Verminephrobacter eiseniae EF01-2: one gene and its partner. The protein of the gene in region 1 binds, or shares a complex with, the protein of each later gene. Links are inferred from orthologs where the notes say so. Each region holds a gene or a part of one and is shown on either strand. Other genes may lie near its edges. The genes, in order: mrdA and rodA.

Region 1 (15,013 bases):
CTTTGTGCCACCTCCGCCGCCTTGGCCCGGACATTGGACGAGATCCGGCAAGACGGCAAGATCGTGATCGCGACCGAGGGCCAGTTCGCGCCGTTCAATTTCTTCAATGGCAGCACGCTGACCGGTTTCGAGATGGACGTGGCCGAGTTGGTGGTCAAGAAGATGGGGCTGACCATCGAGTGGAAGGCGCTGGGCTTCGATGCGCTGCTCACCGGCCTGCGCCAGGGCCGCTGGGACTTGGTGATCGCCTCCCATGGCATTTCCGAAGAACGCGCCAAGGCTGTCACTTTCACCGCGCCCCACTATTGCTCGGGCGGCATGATCATCGCGCTGGACCCGGCCATCAAGAGCGCCAAGGACCTGGCGGGCAAGGTGGTTGCGGTACAGACGGGCACCAGCTATCTGGAGAATGTGCAGAAGGTCGCGGCCATCAAGGAAGTCAAGAACTTCCCCACCGACAACGATGCGCGCAGCGCGCTGAACTCGCGCCGCGTCGATGCCTGGGTGACCGACCGTTTCGTCGCCAAGGCCGTGGCCGAGAAGAACCCCGGCGCGGGCTTTCAGCTCGGCGACATGCTGTTCATCGAACAAATCGCCGCTGCCGTGTCCAAGGGCAATGGCTCGCTCGCCGCTGCCTGGAACAAGGCCCTGGCCGAAGTGATGGCCGATGGCAGCTACGCCGCCGTGTCCAAAAAGTACTTCCACGAAGACATCCGCTGCCACTGATCTGCCGCGACCAGCGTGCCCATGCGCATCGCCTTTTGGCCCCGGTGCTGGAGCCGCCAGCGGCGTAGCAACGTCACGCTGGTGCTGGCTGTCGTGCTGATGGTGCTGACGCTGGTGTTGCTGGGCCAACTGCTGTCCTTCCTGCCCGAGCCGATAGGTTCCAACGCCCAGGCTTTTTCTGCCGGCGCCCGCATCACCTTGTGGCTTACGCTGGTCAGCGGCAGCCTGGGCTTGGTGCTGGGCACCGGCACCGCCCTGGCGCGCACCTCGCGCTGGATGGTGTTGCGCTGGGTGGCGGGGTTTTACATCTGGGTCATCCGTGGCACGCCGCTGCTGGTGCAGATTCTGTTTGTCTACTTTGCGCTGCCCATTTTGGTGCCCGGCCTGAATCTGCCGGACTTTGCCGCTGCCGTCTTGGCGCTCGGCCTGAACGTGGGCGCCTACAACGCCGAAGCCGTCCGGGCCGGCCTGCTGGCCGTGCCACGCGGTCAGACCGAAGCCGCCAAGGCGCTCGGCCTGGGCCGGCTGCATGTCATCGCCGATGTGGTTTTTCCGCAGGCGTTCAGAATCGCGCTGCCGCCGCTGGTCAACAACTTCGTCGCGCTGCTCAAGGATTCATCGCTGGCCTATGCGATCGGCGTGGTGGAACTGACCAATGTGGGCTATCGCATCCAATCGGTCACCTTCCAGTCGGTTGCCACGCTGTCGACCGTGGCCGTCACCTACCTGCTGCTGACCACCTTGCTGACCCAGATCTCGAACAGCGTCGAGTACCGCTTCGATGTCGAAGGGCGCAACCCATGACCGGGCAGCCGATGCCGTTCATCGTCGCCGAGCGCGTCTGCAAATCGTTTGGCGCCCACCAGGTGCTGCGCGCGGTGTCGACCGTGTTCAACACCGGCGAGGTCACCGTGATCATCGGCGCCTCGGGCTCCGGCAAGAGCACGCTGCTGCGCGCCATCAACCGCCTGGAGCCGCACGACAGCGGGCGCATCACCATCGACGGGGTGGAGGTGGGCGACGACCTGCCCACGCTGCAAAAGCAGCGCAGCGAGGTCGGCATGGTGTTCCAGCAGTTCAACCTGTTCGGCCACATGTGCGTGCTGGACAACGTGACATTGGCGCCGCGCCGCATCCGCCGCACCCCGCGCCGCGCGGCCAACGAGCAGGCCATCGCCCTGCTGCGCCGCGTGGGCATGCACGAGCATGCGCACAAATACCCGTGGCAGCTCTCGGGCGGCCAGCAGCAGCGGGTGGCGATCGCCCGGGCGCTGGCCATGCAGCCCAAGGTGATGCTGTTTGACGAGCCCACCTCGGCACTCGACCCCGAAATGGTGCAGGAGGTGCTCGACGTGATGCGCGAACTGGCGCATGGCGGCATGACCATGGTCGTGGTGACCCATGAAATGGGCTTTGCCCGTGAGGTGGCCGACCGCGTCCTGTTCTTCGACCAAGGCTGCATTGCCCACGACGCACCCCCCGATGAGTTTTTCAACCACCCGGCCAACGACCGCATCCGCGCCTTCATCGGTCGCATGGCCTAAAGTCGCATGGTCTAAAGTCGTATGTTCTGAAGATTTCCACCACCAACCTCTGACCGGAGTAACCATGAAACCCAACCCTCTCTTGCTCTCCCTGCTGGCCACCGGCCTGTGCGGCCTGCCCTTGGCGGCGCAGGCGCAGTCGGCCCAGGACTTTGAGGCGCTGCGCAATGAGCTCAAGGCGCTGCGTGCCGAACTCGACCAGATCAAGGCCCGGCAGCCGGCGCCATCGTCTGCCCCGGCGGCATCGGCATCGGCCTGGAGCGAGCGCATCGACGCCGTGGAACTGCGGCAAAAAGATGCCGTGGTGCTGGGCGACATCCCGGGCAGTTTCCGCTTGCCCGACAGCGAGACCTCGATCCGCATCTATGGCCAGGCCGAGGCCAACCTGGTCAAGGACTTCAAGGGCACGGCGCCCGGCGATATCTTCTCGAATGTGATGGAGCAGCCGCTGGGCGCGTCCCGCAGTGGCAAGATGGCGCTGACCGCACAGACTTCGCGCCTGGGCCTGGAAACCTCGACACCGACCTCGAACGGCACCTTCAACACCAAGGTCGAGGCCGACTTCTACGCTTACTGCGACGCCGATTCCACCTGCCTGCGCAACCGCCTGCGCCTGCGCCATGCCTATGGCGAGTACGCCGGCTGGCTGGTCGGCCAGACCTGGTCGACCTTCGTGGATGCGGACAATTCGCCGGAAACCGTGGACTTCAACGGCCCGCCCGGCTTCCCGGGCGGACGGATGATGCAGGTGCGCTACACCTACAACGTTCCCGCAGTGGCCAAATTCCAGTTCGCGCTGGAGGGTCTGAACGACGGCATCAAATTCCCGAACTTCGTTGCCCGGGTCGACAAGGCCTTCGACTGGGGCAGCACCAACATCCGCCTGCTGTCGCACGAGCAGCACATCGATGGCGTCAGCAAGCGCGGCCTGGGCCTGGGCTTGGGCGCCGGCGTGAAGATCGGCAGCACCAGCACGCTGATGGCGCAGTACTCGCTCGTCGACGGTGATGCGGATGCCAACTACCTGACGGGCGCCAACTACCCGGTGCTCGACGGCAAAACCCTGCGCATGGACCGCTCGCAGGGCTTTTTGCTCGGCCTGGGCAACGTGTTCAGCGACAAACTGCGCGGCATGGCGTCGTTGGGCGTGGTGCGCTCGCGCCAGCGGCTCGGCGATGCTTACGTCAACACCTATGGCGCCCAAGGCAACCGGCAGTTGCTGCAATGGCATGTCGGCATGTACTACCTGCCGATCAAGAACGTGGAACTGGGCAGTGAACTGCTCGGGGGCCGCCGCACCACGTTCGATGGCTCCAAGGGCGACTTGCTGCGGCTGAACCTGCAGGCCCGTTACCTGTTCAACTGACCCTTTGTCTTTCCCGCTCGATCAGGCTGACCGGGTAACCGGCCAGCCTGGTTTTTCTTTATGCGCCCGGAACGTTTTGGCCTGCTGGCCCTGTTGTTGGTGACCGTGGTCTGGGGCACCACCTTTCCCGCGATGAAACTGCTGTCGCAGTGGCTCGATGCGCTGCAGATCATCTGGTTGCGGTTCGCCATTGCACTGGCGGTGCTGGCCCCGCTGTGGCGGGGCATGTTGCGCCATGAGCGGCGCTGGGGCTGCGCGCTGGGCCTGCTGCTGTTTCTGGCGTTCTGGCTGCAGATCGAGGGCCTGGCGCGCACCAGCAGCAACCGCAATGCCTTCGTCACCGGGCTGAATGTGCTGGTGGTGCCGCTGATCGCGATGGCGCTGTGGGGGCGCCGCTATGGCTGGCGGCTGTGGGCTGCCTGCGCCGTGGCCTGCGCGGGCATGGCGCTGATGTTCCACGAGAACGAGCCTTGGAACCTGGGCGATACGCTGACCCTGGCCAGCACGGTGTTTTACGCCCTCTACATCCTGGCCCTGGAAGAATGCGCAAGCCGGAACGGGGCGCAGCCTGCGCGGGCCAGCCGCATGGCGGCGGCGCAGGCCACGGTGATCGCGCTGGCGGCCACGCTGCTGTTGCTGGCGCGCGGTGGCGGCATGGGCTGGCTCGCGTCGGTGGCCCGCCTGCCGCCCGATGCCTGGATCGCCCTGTCGTACCTGGGCCTGCTGGCCAGTGTGCTGGTCGTGACGCTGCAGGCATGGGGCCAACAGCGCGTCGACGCGATGCGCAGCGCCATCGTGTTCGGCCTGGAGCCGGTGTTCGCAGCGCTGACGGCCTGGGTCTTGCTCGGCGAGCAGTTGGGCTGGGCCGGTTGCAGTGGCGCTGCGCTGATCGTCGGGGCGCTGGTTTTCAGCCAGATCACGCCGCCGGCCCGGGCCGTGGCGGCGCAGCCCTGACCCGGCAGATCAAGGCGCCGCCGTGGCGCGCACCAGGGGCACCTCGTCCACTTTGCGGGGCTTGCCTATCGGCGCCCCGGCCAGCCCCTTTTGCACGGCCGCGATGTCCTCTTCGCTCGGGTACTCTCCCATCAGCCAGTAGTCGAACACCCGGCGCGCGATCGGTGCCGCATGGGCGGAGCCAAAGCCGGCGTTCTCCACGATCAGCGCCAGCGCAATGCTCGGGGCTTCGGCCGGGGCAAAGGCGGTAAACAGGGCGTGGTCGCGCAGATGCTCTGCCAGGGCCTTGGCGTTGTATTTCACGTTCGGCCCCAGGCTCACGGCCTGGGCGGTGCCGGTCTTGCCGGCCGAGGTGTAGGCGGCGCCGGCGAAGACGCGCGCACCCGTGCCGTCCTTGTTCACGGCGACCAGTGCATTGCGCACGATGTCGACATTCCGGGGCAGATAGCCCAGGTTCGCGCCGGGCGGCTGAGCCACCTCGGTCACCGCGCCGGTGAGCGCATTCTTCACCGCCTTGGCCAAATGCGGACGGTAGCGCGTTCCCCCATTGGCCAGCGTGGCCTGCGCCACGGCCAGTTGCAGCATGGTAAAGCTGTTGTAGCCCTGGCCGATGCCCAGCGACACGGTCTCACCCGGGAACCAGCGCTGCATGTCGGCGCGCCGGTAGGTTTTGCGCTTCCAGTCGGTGCTGGGCAGCGTTCCGGGCACCTCGCCTTGCAGATCGATGCCGGTGGCCTGGCCAAAGCCCAGCGGCCGCATGAAGTCATGGATGTTGTCGACCCCCATCTCCACGGCCAGCGAATAAAAATAGGTGTTGCTCGACAGTTGTAGCGCGCGCTGCATGTCCACCCCGCCCAGGCCCCCTTCGTGGCTGCGGAAGGTGTGGCCGCCGAAGGTGTAGGAGCCCGGGTCGTTCACCACCAGGCTCGGCGAGCGCTTGCCCAGTTGCAGCGCTGCCAGCGCCATGAAGGGCTTGTACGTCGAGCCCGGCGGGTAGGTGCCGCGCAATGCGCGATTGAGCAAGGGCTTGTCGATGGATTCGTTGAGCGCGGCCCAGTTGTCGGCGTCGATGCCTTCGACGAACAGGTTCGGGTCGAAGGTGGGCTTGCTGACCAAGGCCAGCACTTCGCCCGAGCGCGGGTCGAGCGCGACCAGCGCGCCGCGGCGCTCGCCAAACAGATCCTCGATCATCTTTTGCAGCCGGATGTCGAGCGCCAGCACCACCGTGTCGCCGGGCGTGGCGGCATGGCTGGCCAGCTTGCGCACGGCCCGGCCGCCGGCGGAGGTCTCCATCCGCTCGACCCCGGTGGCGCCGTGCAGCGCAGACTCGAAGCTCTGCTCTATGCCCAGCTTGCCGATGTATTCCGTGCCCCGGTAGTTGGCCTCGTCATCCGAATCCTGGATGCGGGCCTTCTCGCTCTGGTTGATGCGGCCGATGTATCCGATGGCATGGCTGGCCACATCGCCCAGCGGGTAGCTGCGAAACAGCCGCGCCCGGATATCCACACCGGGAAAGCGGTAGCGCTGCGCCGCAAAGCGCGCCACCTCCTGGTCCGTCAGGCGCGTGCGGATCGGCAGCGACTCGAAATTGCGCGACTCTTCGAGCAAGCGCTTGAAGCGCCGGCGATCGCGGGCCTGGATCTCCACCACCTTGGCCAGTTCATCGATGGTCTCGTCGAGCGCTGCGACACGCGCGGGCGTGATCTCCAGCGTATAGGCCGAGTAGTTGGTGGCCAGCACCACGCCATTGCGGTCCAGGATCAGCCCGCGACCGGGCACGATGGGCAGCACCGCCGTGCGGTTGCTTTCGGCCTGGGCGGCCAAATCCTCGTGGCGCAGCACCTGCAAAAAGACCAGCCGGGCCAGCACCAGGCAAAACGCCACCAGCACCAGGGCGCCGACCGCCAGCGCGCGCAGCCGGAAGTGCCAAACCTCGGTTTGGCTATCGCGCAGCTCGGTCATCGGCATCACCCACACAGGACATGCTCACAAAGGACGGTTTTGATCGCTATCGGGCGGGCGGCGCTGCGGGGCCAACAGCACCCCGCAGGCCAGGGGCCAGAGCAGCGCTTCCAGCAGCGGGGCCGCCAACAGGCCAGGCCCCGGAAATATGCCCCCGCTGGCCAGCCGCGGCAAAAGCTCCAGCGCATGGGCCAACGCGAACAGCGGCAAGACCTGCAGCGCCTGCGAAGGCACGCCAAACCACAGCAGGCGGCGGTGGATGGCCACGGCCGCAAAGGACAGCACCGTGTACGACAGCGCATGCTGGCCGAGCAGGGTCGACTGGCCCACATCCATGCACAGCCCGAGCACGAAGGCCGTCCCCATGCCCATGCGCAGCGGCTGGTGCGCGCCCCAAAAGACCAGCAGCACCATCAGCAGATCGGGCATCCAGGCGATGCGCCCGAGCGGCAGCATGTTCAGCGCCAGGCCCACCGCCAGACTGGCGCCGATGAACACCGGGTTCACCGGCAGCAGCAAAGGTTCACCGCGCGGCATGATCATGGCGGGCCTTCTTTCAGGGTGCCGGCCATCATCGGCGCGCCCCGGGTTTGTCCGCAGACTCCGGGCGTTCAGGCGCCGGCTGCGACAGCCGCTGATCGGTCAGCCGCTGGAGCACCAGCACATGGCCGGACCCCTGCACCTGGGCCAGCGGCAGACAGTAGATGCGCGCGAACGCCGAGTCCGCCCCGCGCTCGACGCGCACCACACGCGCCACCGGCAGGCCCGGCGGGTACAGGCCATCGACGCCGCTGGTGGTCAGCAGGTCGTCTTCGCGGACATCGGCGTTGGCCGGCATGAAACGCAGTTCCATGCCGGCGCCGCGCCGGGTCACCGGGTCGCCGTAGGGGTCGCCATAGGCCACACCGCGCACACCGGTGCGGATGTTCAGCACCGGAATGGCCTGGTCGCGATCGATCAACAGCGTGACTTCACTGTCGAGCGCAAAAACGCGCGTGACCTGCCCGAGCACACCGGCCTGGTCGATCACCGCCGCCCCGGTCTGCACGCCGTCGATCCGCCCCCGGTCGATCACCACGCGGCGCGTATGGAGGTCGGCCGTGTCGTGGAGCACCTCGGCGGCCAGCGCCGGAATTTGCAGGCGCGCGCGCAACGCGAGCAACTGGCGCAGCCGCCGGTTTTCCAGTGCCAGTTGCGCGGCCTGCTGGGCGCTCTGGCCCAGCAGCGCCATCTTTCTGCGCTCGGCGTCGAGCGCTTGCTGCGCCGTCTGCAGCGACCGGAAATAAGCGCTGCCCTGGCTGGCGAACTCCATCGGCTTGAACATCAGCCACTGCAACGGGTAGAGCGCGGCGGCCACGGCCTGGCGCAACGGCTCGGTCAGCCCGAAGCGCGCATCCGCCACCATCAGGAACAGCGCCAGCGCGCTGAACAAGGCCAAACGCGACAGGGCCGAAGGGCCCTGTTTGAAGAGGGGGGGAGCGCCGCGCTCCAAAGTACCCTGTGGCATGGTGCGCAGCGCCCACAGACCGTCACTCGCTCATGAAAATGCTGCCCAGCCGGTCCATGCGCTCCAGCGCAATACCGCAGCCGCGCACCACGCAGGTCAGCGGCTCCTCGGCCACCAGCACCGGCAGGCCGGTTTCTTCGGCCAGCAGGCGGTCCAGGTCCCGCAGCAGCGCGCCGCCGCCGGTCAGCATCATGCCGCGCTCGGCAATATCGGCGCCGAGTTCGGGCGGGGTCTGCTCCAGCGCGTTCTTCACCGACGAGACGACCTGGTTGAGCGGGTCGGTCAGCGCTTCGAGCACCTCGTTGCTGGAGATGGTGAAGCTGCGCGGCACGCCTTCGCTGAGGTTGCGGCCCTTGACCTCCATCTCGCGCACTTCCGAGCCCGGGAATGCCGAGCCGATGCGCTTCTTGATGAGTTCGGCCGTCGGCTCGCCGATCAACATGCCGTAGTTGCGCCGGATGTAGCCGATGATGGCCTCGTCGAACTTGTCGCCGCCCACGCGGACGCTGCCCTTGTAGACCATGCCGCCCAGCGAGATCACGCCCACCTCGGTGGTGCCGCCGCCAATGTCGACCACCATCGAGCCGCAGGCTTCCGATACCGGCAGGCCGGCGCCGATGCCGGCCGCCATCGGCTCCTCGATCAGGTACACGGCCGTGGCGCCTGCGGCCACGGCGGCGTCCTTGATCGCGCGGCGCTCGACCTGGGTGGAGCCGCAGGGCACGCAGATGATGATGCGCGGGCTGGGGGCGAACAGCGTGCGCGGGTGCACCATCTTGATGAACTGCTTGATCATCTGCTCGGTGATGATGAAGTCGGCGATCACGCCGTCCTTCATCGGCCGGATGGCCTCGATATTGCCGGGCACCTTGCCCAGCATCGCCTTGGCCTCGCGGCCCACGGCCTGTATCACCTTCTTGCCATGGGGGCCGCCCTCGTGGCGGATCGCGACCACCGAAGGTTCATCGAGCACAATGCCTTTGTCGCGGGCGAAGATCAGGGTATTGGCAGTGCCAAGGTCAATCGCAAGATCAGTAGAGAAATACCGACGGAAAGCTCCGAACATTCAGGAATCCTCTCGGGCATGGCTTGCTCGTCGGCCTGCCATCGCCGGGTTGACGGGGGTCAAATGAATCGTTTTCGCGCAATGACCGGCAGGCGGCAGCGGTCGGCGGGAGGGTATTGCAGCAAAGCCGGGATAATACCCCATCGCCTGTGCATCACTCGCTGCGGCCCGGGCCGGCGCCACCGCTGCGGCGGCTTCGTTTTCCACTTTTTTTTCCGATTCTTTTCGTTATGGCACTGATCCCCCAGGACATAGAGCGCATCGCCCGGCTGGCGCGGCTGGCGCTCACGCCCGCCGAAAGCGCTGGCATGCTGACCCAGCTCAACGGCTTTTTTGCCATCGTGGAAAAAATGCGCGCAGTGGACACCTCGGGCCTGACGCCGTTGGCGCACCCGGTGGCCGCGATCGAGAGCCAGGCGCTGCGGCTGCGCGCCGACTTGGTCAGCGAGCCCGACCAGCGCCAGGCCAACCAGCAAAGCGCGCCGGCGGTCGAGGGCGGGCTGTACCTCGTTCCCAAAGTGATCGAATGATCAGGCAAGGCGCGCATGAACACCATCCACACCGCCGCCCTGCATGACCTGGGCGTTGCCGAACTGGCCACGGCGCTGCGCCAGCGCCGCGTCTGCGCCGTCGAGGTCGCCCGGCATTTTCTGGCCCGCGCCAAGGCCCGCCACGACCTGGGCGCTTATGTGGCGCTGAACGAAGAACTGACGCTGGCCCAGGCCCGGGCGGCCGACGCGCGCATCGCCGCCGGCAGCGCCGCCCCGCTGGAAGGGGTGCCATTGGCGCACAAAGACATCTTCGTCACGCGCGGCCTGCCCAGCAGCGCCGGCTCGAAGATGCTGGCCGGCTACCAGTCGCCGTTCGACGCCACCGTCGTGCGCCAACTCGCGCAGGCCGGCGCCGTGACGCTGGGCAAGCTCAACTGCGACGAGTTCGCGATGGGCTCATCCAATGAAAATTCTGCCGTGGCCCCCTGGGGCCACCCCGGCCCGGCCCCGGTGCGCAACCCCTGGGACCGCAGCCGCATTCCCGGCGGCTCCTCCGGCGGCAGCGCCGTGGCCGTGGCCGCGCGCCTGGCGCCGGCCGCGACGGGCACCGACACCGGCGGTTCGATCCGCCAGCCGGCATCGTTTTGCGGCATCACCGGCATCAAGCCCACCTACGGCCGCGCATCGCGCTACGGCATGATCGCCTTTGCCTCCAGCCTCGACCAGGCCGGCCCGATGGCACGCTCGGCCCAGGACTGCGCGCTGCTGCTGTCGGCCATGTGCGGCCCGGACCCCGACCGCGACTCGACCTCGCTCGACCGGCCTGCCGAAGACTTCAGCCGCGCGCTGAACGAGCCGATCGCCGGCCTGCGCATCGGCCTGCCGGCCGAGTTCTTTGGCGCGGGCCTGGCCGCCGACGTGCGCGCCGCCGTCGATGCCGCGCTCGGCGAATACGAAAAGCTCGGCGCCAGACTGGTGCCCATCAGCCTGCCGCGCACCGAGCTATCGATTCCGGTGTACTACATCATTGCCCCGGCCGAAGCCTCCTCGAACCTGAGCCGCTTCGACGGTGTGAAGTTCGGCCACCGCGCCCGGGACTACACCGACCTGGCCGACATGTACTGCAAGACCCGCGCCGAAGGCTTTGGCGCCGAGGTCAAGCGCCGCATCATGATCGGCACCTATGTGCTCTCGCATGGCTATTACGACGCCTACTACCTGCAAGCGCAAAAGATCCGCCGCATGATCGTCGACGACTTCCAGAACGCCTTCAGGCATTGCGATCTGATCGCCGGCCCGGTGGCCCCCAGCGTGGCCTGGAAACTGGGCGAGCATGGCAACGACCCGCTGGCCAACTATCTGGCCGACATTTTCACGCTGCCCGCATCGCTGGCCGGACTGCCCTGCATGAGCCTGCCCGCCGGCTTTGGCGCAGCCGGCATGCCGGTGGGCCTGCAACTGATCGGCAACTACTTCGGCGAAGCCGGCCTGCTCAACGCGGCCCACCGCCTGCAGCAAGCCACCGATTTCCACTTGCGCCAACCGGGCGCGGCCTGAGGCCAGCCATGGATGATTTCCGGGACGCGGCAAAACGCCATCTGGACGACGCGCAATTGCTATTCACCCACACTCCTCAGCGGTTGGCAAACGCAAGCCATCTGTTTGGTTTGTCGGCCGAATGCTCACTGAAGGCCATCGCCAAATACCTCACCCACACTGCGCACTTTGGCGGACGCAATGGACATATTCCAGGGCTTTTTTCAGAATTAAAGAATGTCTCTCCAGCCATGGCAGGCAATGCAGCGCTGGCCGAGAAGATTGTGGCACTCGAACCGCAGTTCGCCCACTGGAACGTGAACCAGCGTTACACCCCACAGGACAGGTTCACGACCGCCAAGACCACGCAAGAGTGTACTGGTGCCCATGACGCCTATCGGCTGATGACCAACTGCTTGGGAGGACTGGCATGAGTTCGATGCAGAGGTTGCAGGGGTTGCTGGATTGGGAGTCCGTGGAACGCAATTTGGTTGGCGTGCTCAGGCAAAACCCGCAAAGCAGGCATCTGGGAGTCCTGTTGGCCGGTGAGGCGCTCATTCTCGTTCGCAATTGGTACGGACAGCTCGTGCTGCTGCTGCCATGCAGCAGGGACGAACTGGAGCGTTCTCCATGTGCTTTGCTCATGGATGAATTGAAAAAGACGGTCGGCTCTCTTGCCCTGTCACCTTGGACACTGTGCCGGGATGAATTGTCGGATGCGGCGTCCTATTGGACTGATCGATCCCTCTTGCAACTCTTCAATGAGAAAGATGCAGCAGGGAAAGTCTTGACGTTATTGCTGCTCGAACGTCAAGACAAGGACCGGGATTGGCTGACGCGTCCTGAACACATCGAAACCGGCGCAACGAAACGCTGCATATTTTTCAGCGTCAAGGGCGGGGTGGGCCGCAGTTCTGCGCTCACCATGCTGGCCATTGCCTGCGCGCAACGTGGCAAGCGCGTGCTGGTGGTTGATAGTGATTTTGAATCACCCGGTCTTTCGTCCAGTTTGTTGCCCAGTGGCGACGGGCAAACTGCATACGGCGTCATCGACTGGCTGACCGCGCAGGCCCTTGGTGCCGACCGTACATCACTGGAGCGTATGGCGCTGGAACATGTGGTCGCACCGTGTCCGCTCAACGCACGACTCGCGTTGCCGGGCCAGATATTGGTAGCGCCAGCTTACGGCAAGCAAACCCAAGCCTATGTCGCCAAACTGGCACGCATTTACAGACAAAGCCAGGGCGGCAAAGCGTATGCACAGCGACTCAACGATTTTCTGTTGACAACAGAAATGCAGCACGAGGCCGACATCACGCTTTTTGACTGTCGGGCAGGAATCGACGATACGGCAGCCGCCGCAATCACACAATTGCAAGCGGACATATCATTCTTGTTCGCCATCGATACCCATCAAACCTGGGATTCCTACCGCCTGCTGTTCAAGCATCTGCGACGCAATCCCGTTTTGTTCGAAACTTCAAAGGCAGATGACGCGCCGTGGGAGTTGCGCCGCAGCTTGCGTCTGGTGTCCGCTCTCACCCCGCAAGAGCACGGGCCCTACGTTGGCTATTCTGAAATCTTGCAGCAAAACGCCTATGACTGCTTCTGCGAGATCTATGACGAAGATTCTGGCGAAAATCGGGACGCATTCGCACCAGCCCCTGGCGATACCGATGCCCCTCATGCGGCTTTGCGCATACAGTGGGTGGAGGCCATGCGCGCGTTCAACCCTCTGATCGAACCAGTTCAATTGACGGACCCACTCAACCAAGCCGCTTTTGCCGATTTCCTGGACTGCGCCAAGGCGCTTTTAGAGGTGCGATGAGGATGGCCGCTGAAACACCCACATTGAACGTTCAGCAACGAATCGACTTGCGCGCGGAGTTGCTCGATGCGCTTGAGAAAATTCCGACCGATGGCTCTACCAACAGTTGGAACGATGTCTATGTTCCCATGTCCCATCAACAGGCGTTGAACCCTGATCGCATGGTTGTCGAAGGTATGCGGGGGGCGGGCAAATCCTTCTGGACGGGCGTCTTCGCCAATCCTGATTTGCTTCGCGCGCTTGGCCGCCACCCTTTGGAAATCGACCTTCAATCGGCGCTGAGGAGTATCAAGGCCAGTCGCACCATTGCGCTTGACGCCAAAACCGCAAAAAAAAATTTCCCCAATCCCAACGAACTGGCTCAATTGCTTGGTTTGCCCGATGTTACGCCAGAGACGATTTGGAGCGTAGCCATCCTTTTGCTTTTCGAGCCTGATCCATCGCTGGGTATGCCTCGGTCGACGGATGCACATGATCTTTGGCAAGCGCCCATCGCTTGGGCAGGAAAAAATCCCGGCCGGATTGCGCGCGCACTGGATTTTCTGGATGAGCGCTTTATTTCAGCCAATGAAAAAGCACTGGTGATTTTTGATGCGCTGGATCGCGCATCCAACGAACTATCGGACGTGTCCAAAATGACAGCAGGACTTCTGCGTGTCATGCTTGACCTCAGGTTCGCCAAGGGATTGCGCTTGAAGGCTTTTATCCGCGAAGATATTTTGGCACAGGCAGGAGCATCAGTGGTGGATGGCTCCAAGCTGCTCAACAACAAAGTGACTTTGCAATGGACTCAATCGGATCTGTACGGCTTGGCCTTTTATCGGATCGCGCAGCACTCATCCCTGTTCAGAGATCGATTCAAAGACATCGTCGGGCATTCATGGCAAGACATCAATGGGCGCTTCCAATGTAATGCCGCCGATGAGCCCAAGGTGCAGGAGGAGCTATGGCGCGCACTCGTTGGCCGTTACATGGGAAAGTCCGCGACCAAGGGACACAGCTACCCCTACATCTACAACCACCTGAGCGACGGTCTTGGCAGGGTCGCACCCAGGACTTTTTTGACCGCTTTGCGTGCAGCGCTGAATTCGGCATCCAGGCAATATGCCGAGAGGCCGCATGTCATTCATCATGAAGCCATCAAGGACGGCGTGCGCGGGGCCAGCACGGCGCGTGTCGCGGAGTTGCGTGAGGAGTACCAATGGATCGATCCGGCCTTGCAATGCATCAAGGATCAACAGAAAACCGTACCCATCAGCAAACGTGACCTGGAAGAACTCTGGCTAAAGGATAATGCCAGCGTTTTGCAGATGATTGAGAACCTGCGGGATAAGGCACTCGTTCCATGGCGAAATGGCGCATCAAATCCAGAAAAAGTGGAACAGTTGCGGGCAACACTGGAGCAGATCGGCATTGTCAAATCACGGCAGAAGGATGGGGGCGAACGCGTGGAGTTGCCAGACATCTATCGGCTGGCCTACAAGATTGGCCGTCACGGCGGCATTTCCACGCAAAAACCATGAACACCACCCCCCTGGTACAGGGCTACGAAGTCGTCATCGGCTTTGAGACCCATGCCCAACTCTGCACCCGGTCCAAGATTTTTTCCCGCGCTTCGACGGCCTTTGGCGCTGCGCCCAACACCCAGGCTTGCGCGGTCGACCTGGCGCTGCCCGGCACGCTGCCGGTGATGAACCACCAGGCCGTCGTCTGTGCGATCCGGTTGGGACTGGCACTGGGCGCGCGGATTGCGCCGGTCAGCGTTTTTGCGCGCAAGAACTACTTCTACCCCGACCTGCCCAAGGGCTATCAGATCAGCCAGTTCGAGCTTCCGGTGGTGCAGGGCGGTGTGGTCGAATTTTTTCTCGGCAATGAAAAAAAATCCGTGCGCCTGGTGCGCGCCCATCTCGAAGAGGACGCGGGCAAGTCGCTGCACGAGGACTTCTTCGGCCAGTCCGGCATAGACCTGAACCGCGCCGGCACGCCGTTGCTGGAGATCGTGACCGAGCCCGACATGCGCTCGTCCGAGGAGG
Region 2 (14,943 bases), 690 kb from region 1 along the record:
TCGGCGTGGCGATCAGGCCCGGCGCAATGGCGTTGACCAGGATGCCGCGCGGCGCCAGTTCCAGTGCGCTGGCGCGGGTGTAGCCCACCAGCGCAGCCTTGGAGGCCACGTAGTGCGGGTGGTTTCTGGCGCCCAGGTAGGCGCGCGAGGCGATGTTGACGATGCGTCCGCCGCCCGGCATCCGCTGGACGCTTGCCTGCGTCAGCGTGGCCACGGCGATCAGGTTGATCTCGTAGGCGCGGCGGAAGTCGGCGCTGCTGACTTCAAGGAACGGGCGCTCGTCGAAGGCGCCGGCGTTGTTCACCAAGGCCGTGATCGGCGGCAGCGCCTGGACCAGCGCGCGCACGGCGGCCTCGTCGGTCAGGTCCAGCACATGGCAGGCGACATCCAGGCCCAGCGCGTGCAGGCGCGCGGTCTCCTTGTCGGCCAGGGCGCGGTCGCGGTCGATCAGCGCCAGACGGAAACCATCGCGCGCCAGGCGTTCCACCGTGGCCAGGCCCATGCCGCTGGCGCCGCCGGTGACGAGTGCGAGGGGTTTGTTGGCCATCATTCACAGGCCGAACCGGCTGGCGTCGATCTGGCGGTAGAGGTTGTCGTCGAGCACTTTGAAGACCGCGTCCTCATCGCCACGGTCCACCCCCTCGAGCAGCCCCTTCCACTTGGCTTCAAGCCCAAGGTAGGCGCGGATCAGGTCGCTCGGGTCGGCGATTTTGCGCGCCGCCATCGCCGCTTTGGGCAGGTTGGCGATGCTGGCCTTGTTGAAAGCGGCCAGGCTGGCTTTGAGGTCGTCCGACGGTGCCAGCAACTCGATGCCGCGCTTGCGCGCGCCGTCGAGCGCCGCCTGCACGCTCAGGTGGTAGGCCACCTGCGCCCGTGCGGTGGCGCGGGCCATGGCATCGAGCAGAATGCGGCGCTCTGCGGGCTGGAGGCTCTGCCAGAAATCGGGGTTGTAGACATGGCTGGCGCCGACCACCACGCCCATCGGCAGCAGCGTCACCGACTTGGCCACCTCCCACAGCTTGGCGCCCTTGTCCAGCATCGACGGGTCGCTCAGCGTGCAGTCGATCGAGCCGCGCTCGATGCCGGTGTAGATGTCGGGGGAGGGCACCGACACCGGCACTGCACCGATGGCCTTGATCCATTCGGACTGCGCGCCGCCGGCCGTGCGGATTTTCAGACCCTTGGCGTCACCGAGCTTGCGAATCGCCTTGCCACAGACAAAGTGATAGACCGGGGTGGAGTAGCCGCTGCCGAAAACGCCGGCATTTTTCTTCCACTCGGCCTGCAACTTGGGGTGGGTCAGCGCCAACTCGGTGTAGGCAAAGGCGGCTGCGATGTCATCGTCGGCGACGAAGACCAGGTCATTGATCACGTTGTTCAGCGGAAACTCGGCCGGCGTGTAGCCCGGATAGACGATACCGACCACCGCCACACGGTCGCGGATGCCCTGCATCGTGGACTTGGCCGGGAGCAGCGAACCGTTGGAGTGCACCTCGAACCTGAGCGCACCGTGGCTGCTGCGGGCTACGTCGGCCGACCATCGCTGATAGCTGGCGTCGTTCAGCACATGCCCCGGCGCCAGCCAGTTCGTGGCCATGTGGGGCTTTGGCTGCCGGGCGGCGCAGGGCAGTGCGCAAGCGGTGATGACGGTGGCAGCGATGGCGGTGGTGATGGCGGCGGCGATCGGGGTGTCGTTCGGGAGTTTCATGCGCGGGACCTCGGACAGAGGGTGGTCAGGGAAACGAAACCGGGATTCACCTGGACAGCAGATCGGGAAGCCAGAGGCTGATCTGCGGGAAGGCAATCAGCAGGCCCAGCGTCGACAGGTCGGCGGCGATGAACCATGCGACCCCGCGAAAGATGGTGCCCAGCGGCACGCGCTCGCCCAGCGCGCTCTTGACGACGTAGACGTTCATGCCCACGGGCGGCGTGCACAGGCCGATCTCGAGCAGCTTGATCACCAGGATGCCGAACCACACCAGGTCGACGTTCATCTGCGTGAGCAGCGGCAGCAGCAAGGGCATGGTCAGCAGCATGATCGAGACGCTTTCGAGCACGCAGCCCAGGATCAGGTAGATCACGGCAATCGCCAGCACCATGGTCAGTTGGCTGTCGAGGCTGCCCAGCAGCCACTGCGACATGGCCGTGGGCAACTGGCTGTAGGACATGTAGCGCGAGAAGATGGCCGCCCCGACGACGATGATGAAGATCGCCGAAGTGCCTTCGGCGGTATCGACGAGGGCCTTGCGCAAGCTGTCTTTGTTCAGCGAGCGGCGCAACCCGGCGATGGCGCAGGCGCTGGCGGCGCCGATCGCGCCGGCCTCGGTGGCCGTGAACGCGCCGCAGAAGATGCCGCCGAGCACGCCGACGATGAGCAGCGGCAGCGGCCAGACATCCTGCGCCGCCGCCCGCTTCTGCGCGCGGCTGTAGAGCGCATGCACCGGCGGGGCGAGCCGGGGGTTGAGCATGCAGCCGATGGTGATGCAGCCGATGAAGACCAGCGCCGACAGGATGCCGGGCACGACGCCGGCCATGAACAGGCGCGAGATCGAGACATCGGCCATGATGCCGAAGATGATCATCAGGATCGAAGGCGGGATCAGCGAGCCCAGCGTGCCGGCCGAGGCCACGCAGCCGGTGGCCAGCGCCGGGTCGTACTTCGCCTTGAGCATCTCGGGCACGGAGATGCGCGAAAAGGCTGCCGCCGTGGCCACGCTGGAGCCTGAAGCCGATGCGAAAAAGGCGCTGGCCAGCACGGTGGCCGAGGCCAGCGAGCCTGGCACATGACCGAGGAAGATGCGCGCCGAGGCGAACAGTCCATGGGTCAGGCCGGTGGCCGAGGCCACATAGCCCATCAGAAGAAACATCGGCACGGCCGACAGGTTCCAGTCGCCGATGAGCTCGTAGGGAATGGTTTTGGCAATGCCGAAAGCGGCATTCCAGGAACTGAGCGCGGCGATGCCGCCCAGCCCCACCAGGCCCATGGCCACGCCGATCGGCACACGCAGAAAAATCAGCAGCAGCGCCAGACCAACGCCAATGGCTCCGATGACGCTGCGTTCCATGGGCGGCCATCAGAGGGGTTCGGCGCAGTCGCCGCCATGCCCGGCGCGACCGCCCTGGAGCAAAACCGCAAGGCGCAGCAGCATGGCGGCGCAGGCCAGCAGCAGGCCCGACGGAATCAGAAAGCGGCTGGGCCAGACCACGACCTGCCATAAGCCATCGATGTACTCGCCGCTTTCCAGCGCGGCGCATGCCATCTTGGTGCTTTGCCAGGCAAGAAACGCATAAAAACCCAGGGACAGCGCGCTGCCCAGCACATCCAGCGGTGCTTGCAGGCGCTGCGGCAGGCGGTCGTAGAACAACTCGACCATGATCGGTCGGCCATGCACCTCGATGTAGGCCAGCGGTAGGAAGACGACGCCGATCATGTAATAAGCGGCCACCACCTCGGCCGTCCCGGGAATCGGCAGTTTGAAGAAGTACTTGAGCAGCACGTCCAGCGTGACATGCAGCATCATCAGGACCAGCGACAGGCCGGCGCCATGGGCCAGCCAGCCGGCCAGGGTGGCGCAGGAGCGCCGCACGGCCGCCCGAAGGCGAAGGTGCTCCAGTGAACGCTTCAGATCAGAGGCCATGGCGCATGAGACGGCGCATGAGGGGGCGCATGGAACGACGCATGAGGGGACGCATGGAATGGGCGCGGCACGGGCGCTGCCAGGCGGCGGGTGACGGGCGTTCCACTCATTGCATCCGGTAGCCGCCGTTGACATCGATGACGCTGCCGGTGATGTAGGCCGCCGCCGGCGACAGCAGGTAGCTGACCGCTGCGACCACATCCTGCACCGTGCCGATGCGCCCCAGCGGGATGCTCTGCGCGGCGACGGCCAGCGCGCCACTGCCCGTGACCGTGCTGCGCAGCATCTCGGTATCGATCAAACCGGGGGCGATCACGTTCGCGGTCATGCCCAGCGGCGCAGCCTCGCGGGCGAAGGCTTTCGCGTAACCCATCACCGCCGCCTTGGCAGCAATGTAGGCCGCGCTGGAGCGGTAGCCGCCCAACTGCGCCGCGACCGAGCCGAAGAACACCGCGCGGCCATGCTCGACCGGCAGCGCGTTGCGCCGCCGCAGCCATTCACGGCTGCACAAAAAGGCGCCACGGGCGTTGACCGCAAAACTGCGCTCCCAGGTATCGAGCTGCAGATCCGCTATCAGCGGCCGCGCGCCACCGGGCAGGAGCAGCAGGCCGGCTGCGCAGATCAGCACCCCGACCGGGCCGATGCGGGTCTCGACATCATCGAACAGTGCCGTCACGGCCGCTTCGTCGGCCACATCGACGGCGCGCGCCAGGTGCCCGTCACCCAGGCTGGCCGCCACCTTGTCGGCGTTGGCCGCATCGATGTCGGCCGGCACCACATGAAACCCGTTGCGGGCCAGATGGATACACAAGGCCGCGCCGATGCCCCTGCCTGCGCCTGTCACCAGAGCCACACGCGCCGGGCTTGCCGCGAAAGTCATGCCGATTCCTGGAAGTTGAAACGGGTCTGGATCGACCGATGACCCGATCATGTACACATGATGGGCTTTATCGACTCGGTATTTACCATGAATGCGCTTTTTATCGCATGCACGTATACATGAACGACAATGCACTGAGCAGACGAAGACCTTTTGACCAGACCCACCACGCGGCATGCAGACACTGTCCCAAAACCTCACCGAAACCTTGCGCGACTGGCTGCTGCACGGGCGTTTGAAGCCCGGCGAACGCATCGAGGAGGTGCCGCTGGCGCTCACCATGGGGGTATCGCGCACACCGGTGCGCGCGGCGCTGGCCACCTTGGCCAGCGAAGGGCTGATCGATCACCAGCCCAAGCGGGGCTATCTGGTCAAGGAGTTTGCGCTGGCCGACATCCTGGCCGCCTACGAGGTGCGCGCGGTGCTCGAAGGGCTGGCCTGTCGCAGCGCGGCGCAGCGCGGGCTGTCCGGGCAGCAGTTGCAACGGCTCAGGGACTGCCTGGCCGATGGCGACCGCATACTGTCCAAAGGGGGCCTGCAGCCCGAGGATCACCAGCCCTACCAAAAGATCAACGTGGCGCTGCACAACACGCTGATCGAGGCCGCGCACAATCCCTGGCTGGACCGCTTTGCCGAGCAGGCGCAGCGCATTCCCTATGCGTCCGGCCGCATCGTGCTGTGGGACGAACACCCGGTGATCCTGCGCTCGCATGGCGACCACCACCGCATCGTCGATGCCATCGACGAGCGCGATGCCGCACGCGCCGAGCAACTGATGCGCGAGCATGTGTACTATGCCGGCGTGATCCTCAAGGGCAACTTCGAGCGCCTGATGGCACGGCATATGTGACACGACGGGCGGCCCATGGCGTCGCGGCAATGGAACGCAGGCGATTTTCTACGACAACCCCGGCGTGCTGACGTCGAAGATCCGTGGCAGGCAGATGCCTCTTGCTGGGGCCAGCAAGGGTTGCAGCCGCACCAGCGGGCCGCCATCGATGCGGCAGCCCGGCTGCTCGAACATCTGCGGCAGGCAGGGCCGGGCGGGTTTCGGCTACCCCACGGCACAGGCCGGCATGGCCGGCGTTGCCGTGGGCCGGCGCCGCAGGCGATCCGGGGCTGGCGCCTTACCTGCGCGCCTGCACGGCGGCGGACAACTCTGCCAGCGCTTGCAGCGAATCGTCCCAGCCCAGGCAGGGATCGGTGATGCTCTTGCCGTATTCGAGCGCGCCGGGCTGGTCCTTGCCGGGCGTGAACTTCTGGGCGCCTGCGTGCAGATGGCTTTCGATCATCAGGCCGAAGATGCTGCGCGAGCCGGCGGCCAGTTGCGCCGCGACATCGCGGGCCACGTCGAGCTGCTTTTCGTGCTGCTTGCAACTGTTGGCATGGCTGCAATCGACCATCAGCAGCGCGGGCAGTTTGGCCGCTTGCAGGTCTTGGCAGGCGGCGGCGACGCTGGCGGCGTCGTAGTTGGGCGTTTTGCCGCCGCGCAGGATGACGTGGCAATCCTTGTTGCCCTTGGTGTTGACGACGGCGACCTGGCCATTTTTGTGCACCGACAGGAAGTGATGGCCCCGGCTGGCCGACTGTATGGCGTCGGTGGCGATGCGGATGTTGCCGTCGGTGCCGTTCTTGAAGCCTATCGGCGCCGAAATGCCCGAGGCCAGCTCGCGGTGCACCTGGCTTTCGGTGGTGCGGGCACCGATGGCGCCCCAACTGATCAGGTCGCCGATGTACTGGGGCGAGATCACGTCGAGAAACTCGCTGCCGGCGGGCATGCCCAGGCGGTTGATTTCGATCAGCAGTTGGCGCGCGATGCGCAGCCCCTCGTCGATGCGGTAGCTCTCGTCCAGGTAGGGGTCGTTGATCAGCCCTTTCCAGCCGACCGTGGTGCGCGGCTTCTCGAAGTACACGCGCATCACGATTTCCAGGGTGCCGGCGTAGCGGGTGCGGGCGGCCATCAGGCGGCGCGCGTACTCGACGGCGGCCGCCGGGTCGTGGATCGAGCAGGGGCCGATCACCATCAGCAGGCGATCGTCCTTGCCGGTCATGATCTGGTGGATGTTCTTGCGGGTCTGGGTGATCAGCGTCTCGACCGGCGTGCCACGGATCGGGAAAAAGCGGATCAGATGCTCTGGAGGGGGCAACACGGTGATGTCCTTGATACGTTCGTCGTCGGTTTGGCTGGTTTTCTCGACGCTGCGGTACCAGGCATCGCTGGCAGGGGTGGTGTGGGCCGTCATGCTTGCATCCTCGTGGAGTGGCTGGTGGTGGGTGGAAAACGGGCGGGATGAAAAAAACCGCCGGGCTTTGGGAGCGTCGGCGGTTGCTGCGGGGAGCCTGCTATCGGCTGTGCACGCGCTCGTCATCCGCCGGGAAGCGAGATAAAGAACCGGAAATAAAACGCGCGGAGCACTTGCATGGCCGCCAATGTAGCACAGCCGCGCGGCGTCATGCGGTTCCGCCCACCGTCAGGCCCTCGATGCGCAGCGTGGGCTGCCCCACGCCCACGGGCACGCTCTGGCCGGCCTTGCCGCAGGTGCCTACGCCGCTATCGAGGCGCATGTCGTTGCCGATCAGCGTGACCTTCTTGAGCGCTTCGGGGCCGCTGCCGATGATGGTGGCGCCCTTGACCGGGTACTGGATCTTGCCGTTTTCCACCCAGTAGGCTTGGCTGGCCGAGAACACGAACTTGCCCGAGGTGATGTCGACCTGCCCGCCGCCGAAGTTGCGCGCATACAAGCCCTTTTTGATGCTGGCGATGATCTCGGCAGGCTCCTTGTCGCCGCCGAGCATGTAGGTGTTGGTCATGCGCGGCATCGGAATGTGGGCATAGCTTTCGCGCCGGCCGTTGCCCGTGGGCGCGCAGCCCATCAGGCGGGCATTGAGCGAATCCTGGATGTAGGCCCTGAGGATGCCGTCCTCGATCAGCACATTGCGCTGGCTGGCATGGCCCTCGTCATCGATGTTGAGCGAGCCGCGGCGCTCGGCGATGGTGCCGTCGTCCAGCACCGTGACGCCCTTGGCCGCCACGCGCTGGCCGATCCGGCCGCTGAAGGCGCTCGCGCCCTTGCGGTTGAAGTCGCCCTCCAGGCCATGTCCGATGGCCTCGTGCAGCAAGATGCCAGGCCAGCCGGGGCCGAGCACCACGGTCATCTCGCCCGCCGGGGCAGCGCGCGACCGCAGATTCACCAGGGCCGCATGCACCGCCTCGTCGACATAGCGGTCCATTTGCGCGTCGTCGAACCGGGCCAGGTCAAAGCGCCCGCCACCGCCGGCCGTGCCCATTTCACGGCGGCCATGGCGCTCGACGATCACCGTCACCGACAGCCGCACCAACGGCCGCAGGTCGGCCGCCAGCGTGCCATCGGCCCGGGCCACCAGCACCACGTCGTACTCGCTGGCCAGACCCGCCATCACCTGCACCACGCGCCGGTCCTTGGCGCGGGCGCGCCGTTCGATCTTTTCCAGCAGGGCCACCTTGGCGCTGCTGTCCAGCGAGGCGATCGGGTCCAGGCCCGGATAGAGGCTGCGCCCGGCAGCTATCTTTTTGCTGGCAACGCGCAATCTGCCTGCCTGCGCCTGCGACGAGATCGAGCGCACGGTGCGGGCCGCGTCGAGCAGCGAGGCGGCGCTGATGTCGTCGGAATAGGCAAACGCCGTCCTCTCGCCGCTGACCGCGCGCACCCCCACCCCCTGGTCGATGCTGAAAGAGCCGGTCTTGACGATGCCCTCTTCCAGGCTCCAGCCCTCGCTGCGCGTGTACTGGAAATACAGGTCTGCGTCATCGACCCGGTGGCTGCGGATCTCGGCCAGCGCGCGGGCCAGATGGCCCTCGTCAAGCCCGAAAGGGGTCAGCAGCAGGGCGCGGGCGACATCGATGCGCTCGCTGGTGGCCGCACGCCGGGGCGCAGCAAGGGCAGTGGTGGGGCGCAAAGTCATGGCGGCATTCTAGATGCCGCCGACCGGGGCCCCCGCCCGTCGCCTTCGGGCAGCGCCGGACGCGGGGTCTGCGGCCCGGGCTTTTGCGCCCGCGCCACCGACATCAAAATGCCCAGCGCCAGCCCGAGGGTGACCATGGCCGTGCCGCCATAGCTGATGAACGGCAGCGGCACCCCGACCACCGGCAAAATGCCGCTGACCATGCCCATGTTCACGAAAGCGTAGGTAAAGAAGATCATGGCCACCGCCGCCGCCATCAGGCGCCCGAACAGGCTGGCAGCGCCGGCGGCAATGGCCAGACCGCGCCAGACCAGCAGCACGAAGCAGGCGATCAGGAACAGGTTGCCCGCCAGCCCGAACTCCTCGGAGAAAGCGGCAAAGATGAAGTCGGTGGTGCGCTCGGGGATGAACTCCAGGTGCGTCTGCGTGCCCGCCATGAACCCCTTGCCCCAGATGCCGCCGGAGCCGATCGCGATCATGCCCTGGATGATGTGGAACCCCTTGCCCAGCGGGTCGCGGGTCGGGTCCAGCAGCGTGCAGATGCGCTGCTGCTGGTAGTCGTGCAGCAGCACCCAGCGCGCGCCATCGGCGCACAACGGGTCGGCCAGCAGCACCAGGGCCAAAATGCCCGCCCCGCCCAGCAGCACCGGCGGCAGGATCAGCTTCCACGACAGGCCGGCAAAAAAGATCACCGACAGACCCGCTGCCAGCACCAGCAGCGCGGTACCGAGATCGGGCTGCTTCATCACCAGCCCGACCGGAAGCGCCAGCAGCAGCCCCGCTGCGGCAAAATCCAGCGGATGCAGGCTGCCCTCGCGCTTTTGGAACCACCAGGCCAGCATCAGCGGCGTGGCGATCTTCAAAATCTCGCTCGGCTGTATCACGATGCCCAGATCGATCCAGCGCTGCGCCCCCTTCTTGGTGATGCCGAACAGCGCCACCGCCACCAGCAGCAGCACGCCCAGCACATACAGCGGCACGGAACAGGCCATGATCTTTTGCGGCGGCACCTGGGCCACGACGAACAAGATGGCGCCGGCGATCAGCATGTTGCGCCCATGGTCTGCAAAGCGCGTGCCGTGGTCGTGGCCCGAGGAATACATGGCCAGCAAGCCGGCGCAGGCCAGCAGAGACACCAGCAGCACCAGCGGCAGGTCCATCCCGCGCAGCAAAGGCTGCAAACGCCGGGACAGCGTGGGTTTTTCGAGAACGACGGCCATATGCCCGATTATCCGGCGATTGCCACGCTGCCATGCTGTCATGCTGTCACCCGTCCGGTGGCGCCGGCGCTCCAGGCCCCGGCGGCCCCAGTTTCTGCACATCCCGCCCGCATGGGCCGCCCGCAGCGTGGGCGTCTGCATGGCCCTCATCGGCCAAGGGGCGCCGCCGGGCCGCTATGCTACGCCCAGGGCAGGGGTTTCAGGCCATTCCCGGCAATGAATTGCAAACAATAATGAATCGATGCGGCGCAGCCGATTTGGAAGGATCGCAATGAATACGAAAAACTCCTGGCTTCAGGTATTGCGGGCGGTTGCATCGATAATGGTTCTGCTGTTTCACGCCCGTCCCCATATCGAGACCAGCAGTTGGCTCAGGCAGCATGCCGGCATGTTTGATTTCTTCTTTTGCGGCGTCGATATCTTCTTTGTGCTGAGCGGTTTCGTGATTTACCACTCGGCCGCAAGGGCGGGGTCTGTGGCTGATTTTACCGCGAACCGTCTGATCAGGATTTTCGGCGGATACTGGCCGGCTTTTTTGTTGCTGTACCTGATTCCGGGTTGGCTGACCGGCAAACAGCCACTGATGCTGTCGCTGGTGCTGCAAAACCTTTTCCTGTTGTCGCCCGTCATGACGGACAACATGATGCCGACCGCATGGTCGCTGGCTTTGGAGCTATGGTTCTATGCCTGGGTGGTGCTGGGTTTGCGGTTTTTCAGGAATGCGGAAGGCTATTATATAGCGATCATGCTCGTGCTGTTGGCATGGAATGTTTTCTATGTGAAAGAAAGATACGACACCGTGGTTGCCGGCATGCAGCCACTGCGCTATCCGCTGACCGGCATGGGCGTAGAGTTTTTGTTTGGTGTGTTTGTCGCGATGGTCTTTGATGAAAAAAAGATCAGCCCCCGGTCGGCAGGATTGGGGGCATTCCTGTGCTTTGTGACCGGAGTTCTGGCATACACCGTCGGAACCATGTCGCCGTTGCATGACAGGGTCGAAATCCTGAGGGCCGCAACTTTCGGCATTTTTGGCCTGTCGGCATTGCTGGTGTTTTTGTTGCTCAATGCCCTGGCGGTCAAGGCGCCGCGCATTCTCGTGGCCATTGGCGATGCCTCCTTCAGCCTGTATTTGATTCATCCATTCCTGCTGGATGTGTTTGGCAGTATTCGCGCAAGATACATTGGCACCGAGGCACTGTCCCTTGAAACCGAGGCGCTGCTTGCGGCATACACGATGGCCACCATTCCCGCGATCATTGCCTTGTCGTATCTCTGGCATGTCTTCGTGGAGAAAACCATTCATGAAAAAGTATCCGGCTGGAGGCGCCGGCATGGTGCGGCTCATGCATGAGCCCGTGGCAAATGGCGCAGATCGGGTAGACAAGGCATTCATGTCCAACGCAATGAAAAATGACCAAGGCAACAACTTCGACTTCCTGAGATGGCTGGCCGCCTTCCTGGTTTTCATCAGCCACCAATCGGTGCTTGCGGGCCGAGGGGAGGTTGAATTGAGTTTCGTGGGAAGTTCCGGGAAATTGGGCGTCTATATATTCTTTTCGATCAGCGGCTATTTGACTGCCGAAAGCTGGCGCAGGGACCCGAACGTTTTCAGATTTGCCATCAAGAGGTTCTTGAGGATCTGGCCCGGACTGGCGGCGGTGACGATATTTGCCGCGCTGGTGATTGGCCCCATGGTCAGCAGCATGGATGCGCAAGCGTATTACACGGATCCGGGTTTTCTCCGATACTTCAAAATCCTGTGGCTGAAAATTGTTTATGGCTTGCCGGGTGTTTTTGAAAAAAATCCGTACCCGGTGACTGTCAATGGCTCGCTGTGGACCATCCCTATCGAAGTGTTCTGGTATGTTTTCCTGGTAATCATCGGCAGCCTCGGAATGACGCGGTTCGGCGGCCTGTTCGTCGTATTGCATATCGCCGTGATAGCGCTGGCATTCAATCTGCACATCCTGACCAAAGAGATTTTTTCGTATGTCGAATTCGGTCTGTATTTTTGCTACGGAGTATGCCTGTCGGCCGGCAGGATGCACTGGATGCCGCACAAGAAACTGGTCCTGGCGCTCGTGTCCTCATTGGCCATCGTATACCATGCCATCGGACTGACCGGCCTGGCGGTCTGGATATTCTTGCCGTATGCCGTGGTGCTGTTCGGCAGCAGCAGCACGCCATGCCTGAGGAGTTTTGGCAAATATGGCGATTTTTCCTATGGCCTGTATTTGTACGCATTCCCGATTCAGCAGGCAATGGTGTTTGCCATCGGAGCAGCGACAAGCTATGCGCTGCTGTTTTCCATGTCTTATGCCGTGACTTTGTTGTTGGCATACCTGTCTTGGCACATGCTGGAGCACCCGGCGATCCGGTTGAAGCCATATCGCCGGCAAGGATATGCTTGAAGCAAAACCGCCCGCCTCCTTTCCCATGCACCCGTGGGGGCATGCATCGCTGCGCATCTTGCACTGGCCAGAGCGCTTTCAGCGCGGCGCCGTAACGCGCCGAGCGGGCGCCTGCCAGCGCGCAAAATCTGCCGGAAAAGCGGCCTGGTAGCGCTGCATGTGAAAGGCCGCCTCATCGTCGAGGCCCAGCAGCATCGCGCTTTCGATCAGCGGCCGGATCACGCGCGGTTCGGGCGAGAAGTGCAGCAGTTTATTGGCGACCGCAAACACCTGCCCCGCGTTCTGCCGTGTCGGTGTAAGGGTCGTCAGCAGCGCAAAATCGACCTGGTTGGTAAAGAACGGCGTGGCACCGACCTTGCGGACGGTGTCGTGGCGCAGCGCCGGATCGCGCTCGGCCAGCGGCATGTAGAGCTGGCTGATGCGGTAATAGTCCCGGCCCATATAGGCGCCCAGCGCCACGGCGGCCGCCGTGATCAGGGCGGCACCGGGCCGCAGGGCCGAGGCGCAGGCCCGGCGGGGCAGCGGCCACGGGCACAGCAGCATTACGGCCAGCAGGGTGGCCAGTTGGAACGGCCCGTACCACAGCGGAAATTCCAGCATGCTGTGCACGCCGATGATGGCCAGCAGGCCCCAGGCCAACTGCCGGGCCGGATCGCGTTCGCGCCAGGGCCGGCTGCGCAGCACCCAGGCCAGCACCAGGCCGCACAGCAGCAAGGCGGCAGGCAGCCCCAGTTCCACGGCCAGGTGCAGGGGCAGGTTGTGGGCGTTGTCCAGCAGCGCACAAAAGCGTTCTCCCGGGAACAGGGTGACGTAGTGGGCGTAGTCCAGTTCGCCCCAGCCCCATCCGGTCCAGGGCTTTTGCGCGATCAGGTGGAGCATGTTGGACCACAGCACGCTGCGGCTGTTGCAACCGGTTGGCGCGGCAATCAGGCGCGTGAACAGCCCTTCGGTGACTGCCCCGCAGCAAGCCAGCAGCACAACCGGCATGGCCCATGCGGCCAGGACATACGACGCCAGCGCCAGCGGCGCCCAGCCCCGGGCCAAGCCCCGGCAGCCCTGCGCCCCGGGCCATAGCGCGCATGCGCCCAGCACGAGCAGCCACTGCAGCCCCCCGGTGCGGGACGCGGTGGCCGCGCTGGCCGCAGCCAGCAGCGCCAGCGCGGCGACGCCAAACCCATGGCACCCCCACCGTGCCACCCGGCGGCATGCCATCGGCGCCGGGAACCGGTGCTCCAATAGCCATAGCAAGGCCCACAGGCCCATGCTGATCAGGGAGGCCTGCTGGTTGCGCTGGCGCAGGTTGCCGATGGCCTGCCCGGGCGTCGATGGCTGCAAGCCGGGGATATGGGTGTCCCCCAGGAAGTATTGCAGCAGCCCGATGACGCTCGCCAGCAGCGCGGCGCACAGCAAGCCGGTCGCCAGCGGTCCGGCGGCAACGATGGCCCAGGCAGATCCGGCCTCGGGCCTGGCTTCGGGTGTGGCCACGGCAGGCCGGCGCGCTAGTGTCGCGTCACCGATCAGATGTCGTAGGCTGCGCGCAGCCATCGGAGCGCAGCGCAAGGCGCATCGCTTGCCCATACCGAGCTGTATTGGCAAGCGATGCAACGCCGCGATGCGCTTCGATGGCCAGCGCAGATCGACAGATGATCGGTGACGCGACACTAGGGCCTGCAAAACCAGCAGCGCGGCACAGCCCCAGGAAAAGAGCAGCGGCCAGAAGTTGCTCATCGGATCCTGCGTGAAACAAAACAGGAACGGCGACGCCACGGCCAGCACGGTCAGCAATCCCGGCAATCGCGGCGGTGTGGCAATGGCGGCAAAGGGCATGTCGGCGCAGAAATGGGCGTGCAGTGGCGTGCGGGGGCGTGCAGGGGCAAGGCGGCCCAAGGCGGCCAAGAGGCGCTGCGGATGATATCCGTGCGCGTCCGCTTGCCATGGGACAATCCGCGCCATGCACGCATTGTTTGAAGAAGCCGGCAAGTTCATGGCCGGCCGCATCCTGTCCGAAGCCGGGGGCTCGGCCCATGTCGAGCTCGATTCGGGCAAGCGGGTCAAGGTCAAGGCCGCCAGCATCTTGTTGCAATTCGAGCAACCGGCCCCGGCCGAACTGCTGGCCCAGGCCCGGGCGGTGGCCGAATCGATCGAGTTGGACCTGGCGTGGGAATTCGCCCCCGACGACGAATTCGGCTTTGCCGACCTGGCGCGCGACTATTTCTCGGCCAAGGCCACGCTGGCCCAGCAGGCCGGCGCGTTGCTGTGCCTGTACGACGCGCCGCATTATTTCCGCCGCGCCGGCAAGGGCCGCTTCAGAAAGGCCACCGCCGACATCCTGCGCCAGGCCCTGGCGGCGATCGAGAAGAAAAAGGCGGTGCAGCAACAGATCGGCGACTGGGCCGCCGCCCTGGGCCGGGCCGAATGCCCGCCAGAGATCCGCGAGCAGTTGTACAAAATTTTGTTCAAGCCGGACAAGAACGCGCCCGAGTACAAGGCCGTGGTCCAGGCCAGTTGCGCCACGCACCGCGCGCCGCTGGATTTGCTGCAAAAGGCCGGCGCGATCGACTCGGCCTACCAGTTCCACTACAAGCGCTTCCTGTTCGAGCATTTCCCCAAGGGCACGGGCTTTGCGGCGGTGCCGGCCATGGCGGCCATGACCGACGCGCTGCCGCTGTCGTCCGCGCAGGCCTACTCGATCGACGACTCGCAGACCACCGAGATCGACGACGCGCTGTCGCTGCAGGGCCTGGGCACGGGCAGCGTGGTGCTGGGCATCCACATTGCCGCGCCGGGCCTGGCCATCGCGCCGGGCAGTGCGATCGACCAGATCGGCCGCGCACGCCTGTCCACGGTGTACA

The links.
Region 2: the proteins of mrdA (region 1) and rodA are in contact, whole or in part, in a crystal structure (PDB 6PL5), measured with the Thermus thermophilus proteins. The link is inferred for Verminephrobacter eiseniae EF01-2 from one-to-one orthologs. Residues at the interface, in WP_223903432.1 of Thermus thermophilus: Arg4, Ile5, His6, Leu8, Ala9, Phe12, Ala15, Leu16, Leu19, Gly20, Arg22, Ala23, Trp24, Leu26, Gln27, Val28, Tyr31, Tyr34, Leu36, Leu43, Thr45, Asp47, Lys156, Gln157, Gly158, Ser160, Val184, Leu201, Glu202; in WP_223903423.1 of Thermus thermophilus: Phe161, Val165, Phe168, Val169, Leu172, Pro198, Tyr199, Glu202, Tyr211, Arg212, Asp213, Gln220, Val221, Gln223, Ser224, Ile226, Ala227, Ile228, Gly229, Ser230, Gly266, Phe267, Val270, Leu274, Tyr277, Gly278, Leu281, Phe285, Leu289, Arg297.

Annotation. Positions count from the first base shown.
Region 1 is NC_008786.1:1,786,895-1,801,907, forward strand. Bases 4,077-7,070 are described here. They hold mrdA (penicillin-binding protein 2), read right to left. Parts: upstream 6,553-7,070; coding sequence 4,600-6,552; downstream 4,077-4,599. Other genes in these bases: VEIS_RS07820 (DMT family transporter), read left to right, coding at 4,077-4,590; mreD (rod shape-determining protein MreD), read right to left, coding at 6,577-7,070. Also shown: VEIS_RS07800 (substrate-binding periplasmic protein), read left to right, coding at 1-726; VEIS_RS07805 (amino acid ABC transporter permease), read left to right, coding at 748-1,530; VEIS_RS07810 (amino acid ABC transporter ATP-binding protein), read left to right, coding at 1,527-2,270; VEIS_RS07815 (DcaP family trimeric outer membrane transporter), read left to right, coding at 2,335-3,636; more of VEIS_RS07820, read left to right, coding at 3,697-4,076; more of mreD, read right to left, coding at 7,071-7,095; rod shape-determining protein MreC, read right to left, coding at 7,124-8,059; VEIS_RS07840 (rod shape-determining protein), read right to left, coding at 8,082-9,125; Asp-tRNA(Asn)/Glu-tRNA(Gln) amidotransferase subunit GatC, read left to right, coding at 9,356-9,655; Asp-tRNA(Asn)/Glu-tRNA(Gln) amidotransferase subunit GatA, read left to right, coding at 9,671-11,173; VEIS_RS28415 (hypothetical protein), read left to right, coding at 11,182-11,586; VEIS_RS07860 (KGGVGR-motif variant AAA ATPase), read left to right, coding at 11,583-12,980; VEIS_RS07865 (P-loop ATPase, Sll1717 family), read left to right, coding at 12,983-14,503; Asp-tRNA(Asn)/Glu-tRNA(Gln) amidotransferase subunit GatB, read left to right, coding at 14,500-15,013. UniProt on the Escherichia coli protein: Catalyzes cross-linking of the peptidoglycan cell wall. Responsible for the determination of the rod shape of the cell. Is probably required for lateral peptidoglycan synthesis and maintenance of the correct diameter during lateral and centripetal growth.
Region 2 is NC_008786.1:2,476,935-2,491,877, forward strand. The notes cover bases 7,569-10,492. They hold rodA (rod shape-determining protein RodA), read right to left. Parts: upstream 9,681-10,492; coding sequence 8,457-9,680; downstream 7,569-8,456. Other genes in these bases: tldD (metalloprotease TldD), read right to left, coding at 7,569-8,460; VEIS_RS10715 (acyltransferase family protein), read left to right, coding at 9,952-10,492. In the rest of the region: VEIS_RS10670 (SDR family NAD(P)-dependent oxidoreductase), read right to left, coding at 1-550; VEIS_RS10675 (C4-dicarboxylate TRAP transporter substrate-binding protein), read right to left, coding at 551-1,708; VEIS_RS10680 (TRAP transporter large permease), read right to left, coding at 1,755-3,065; VEIS_RS10685 (TRAP transporter small permease subunit), read right to left, coding at 3,075-3,638; VEIS_RS10690 (SDR family NAD(P)-dependent oxidoreductase), read right to left, coding at 3,745-4,518; VEIS_RS10695 (GntR family transcriptional regulator), read left to right, coding at 4,694-5,368; VEIS_RS10700 (3-deoxy-7-phosphoheptulonate synthase), read right to left, coding at 5,646-6,761; more of tldD, read right to left, coding at 6,970-7,568; more of VEIS_RS10715, read left to right, coding at 10,493-11,031; VEIS_RS10720 (acyltransferase family protein), read left to right, coding at 10,982-12,091; VEIS_RS10725 (Wzy polymerase domain-containing protein), read right to left, coding at 12,170-13,918; VEIS_RS10730 (ribonuclease catalytic domain-containing protein), read left to right, coding at 14,043-14,943. UniProt on the Escherichia coli protein: Peptidoglycan polymerase that is essential for cell wall elongation. Also required for the maintenance of the rod cell shape. Functions probably in conjunction with the penicillin-binding protein 2 (mrdA).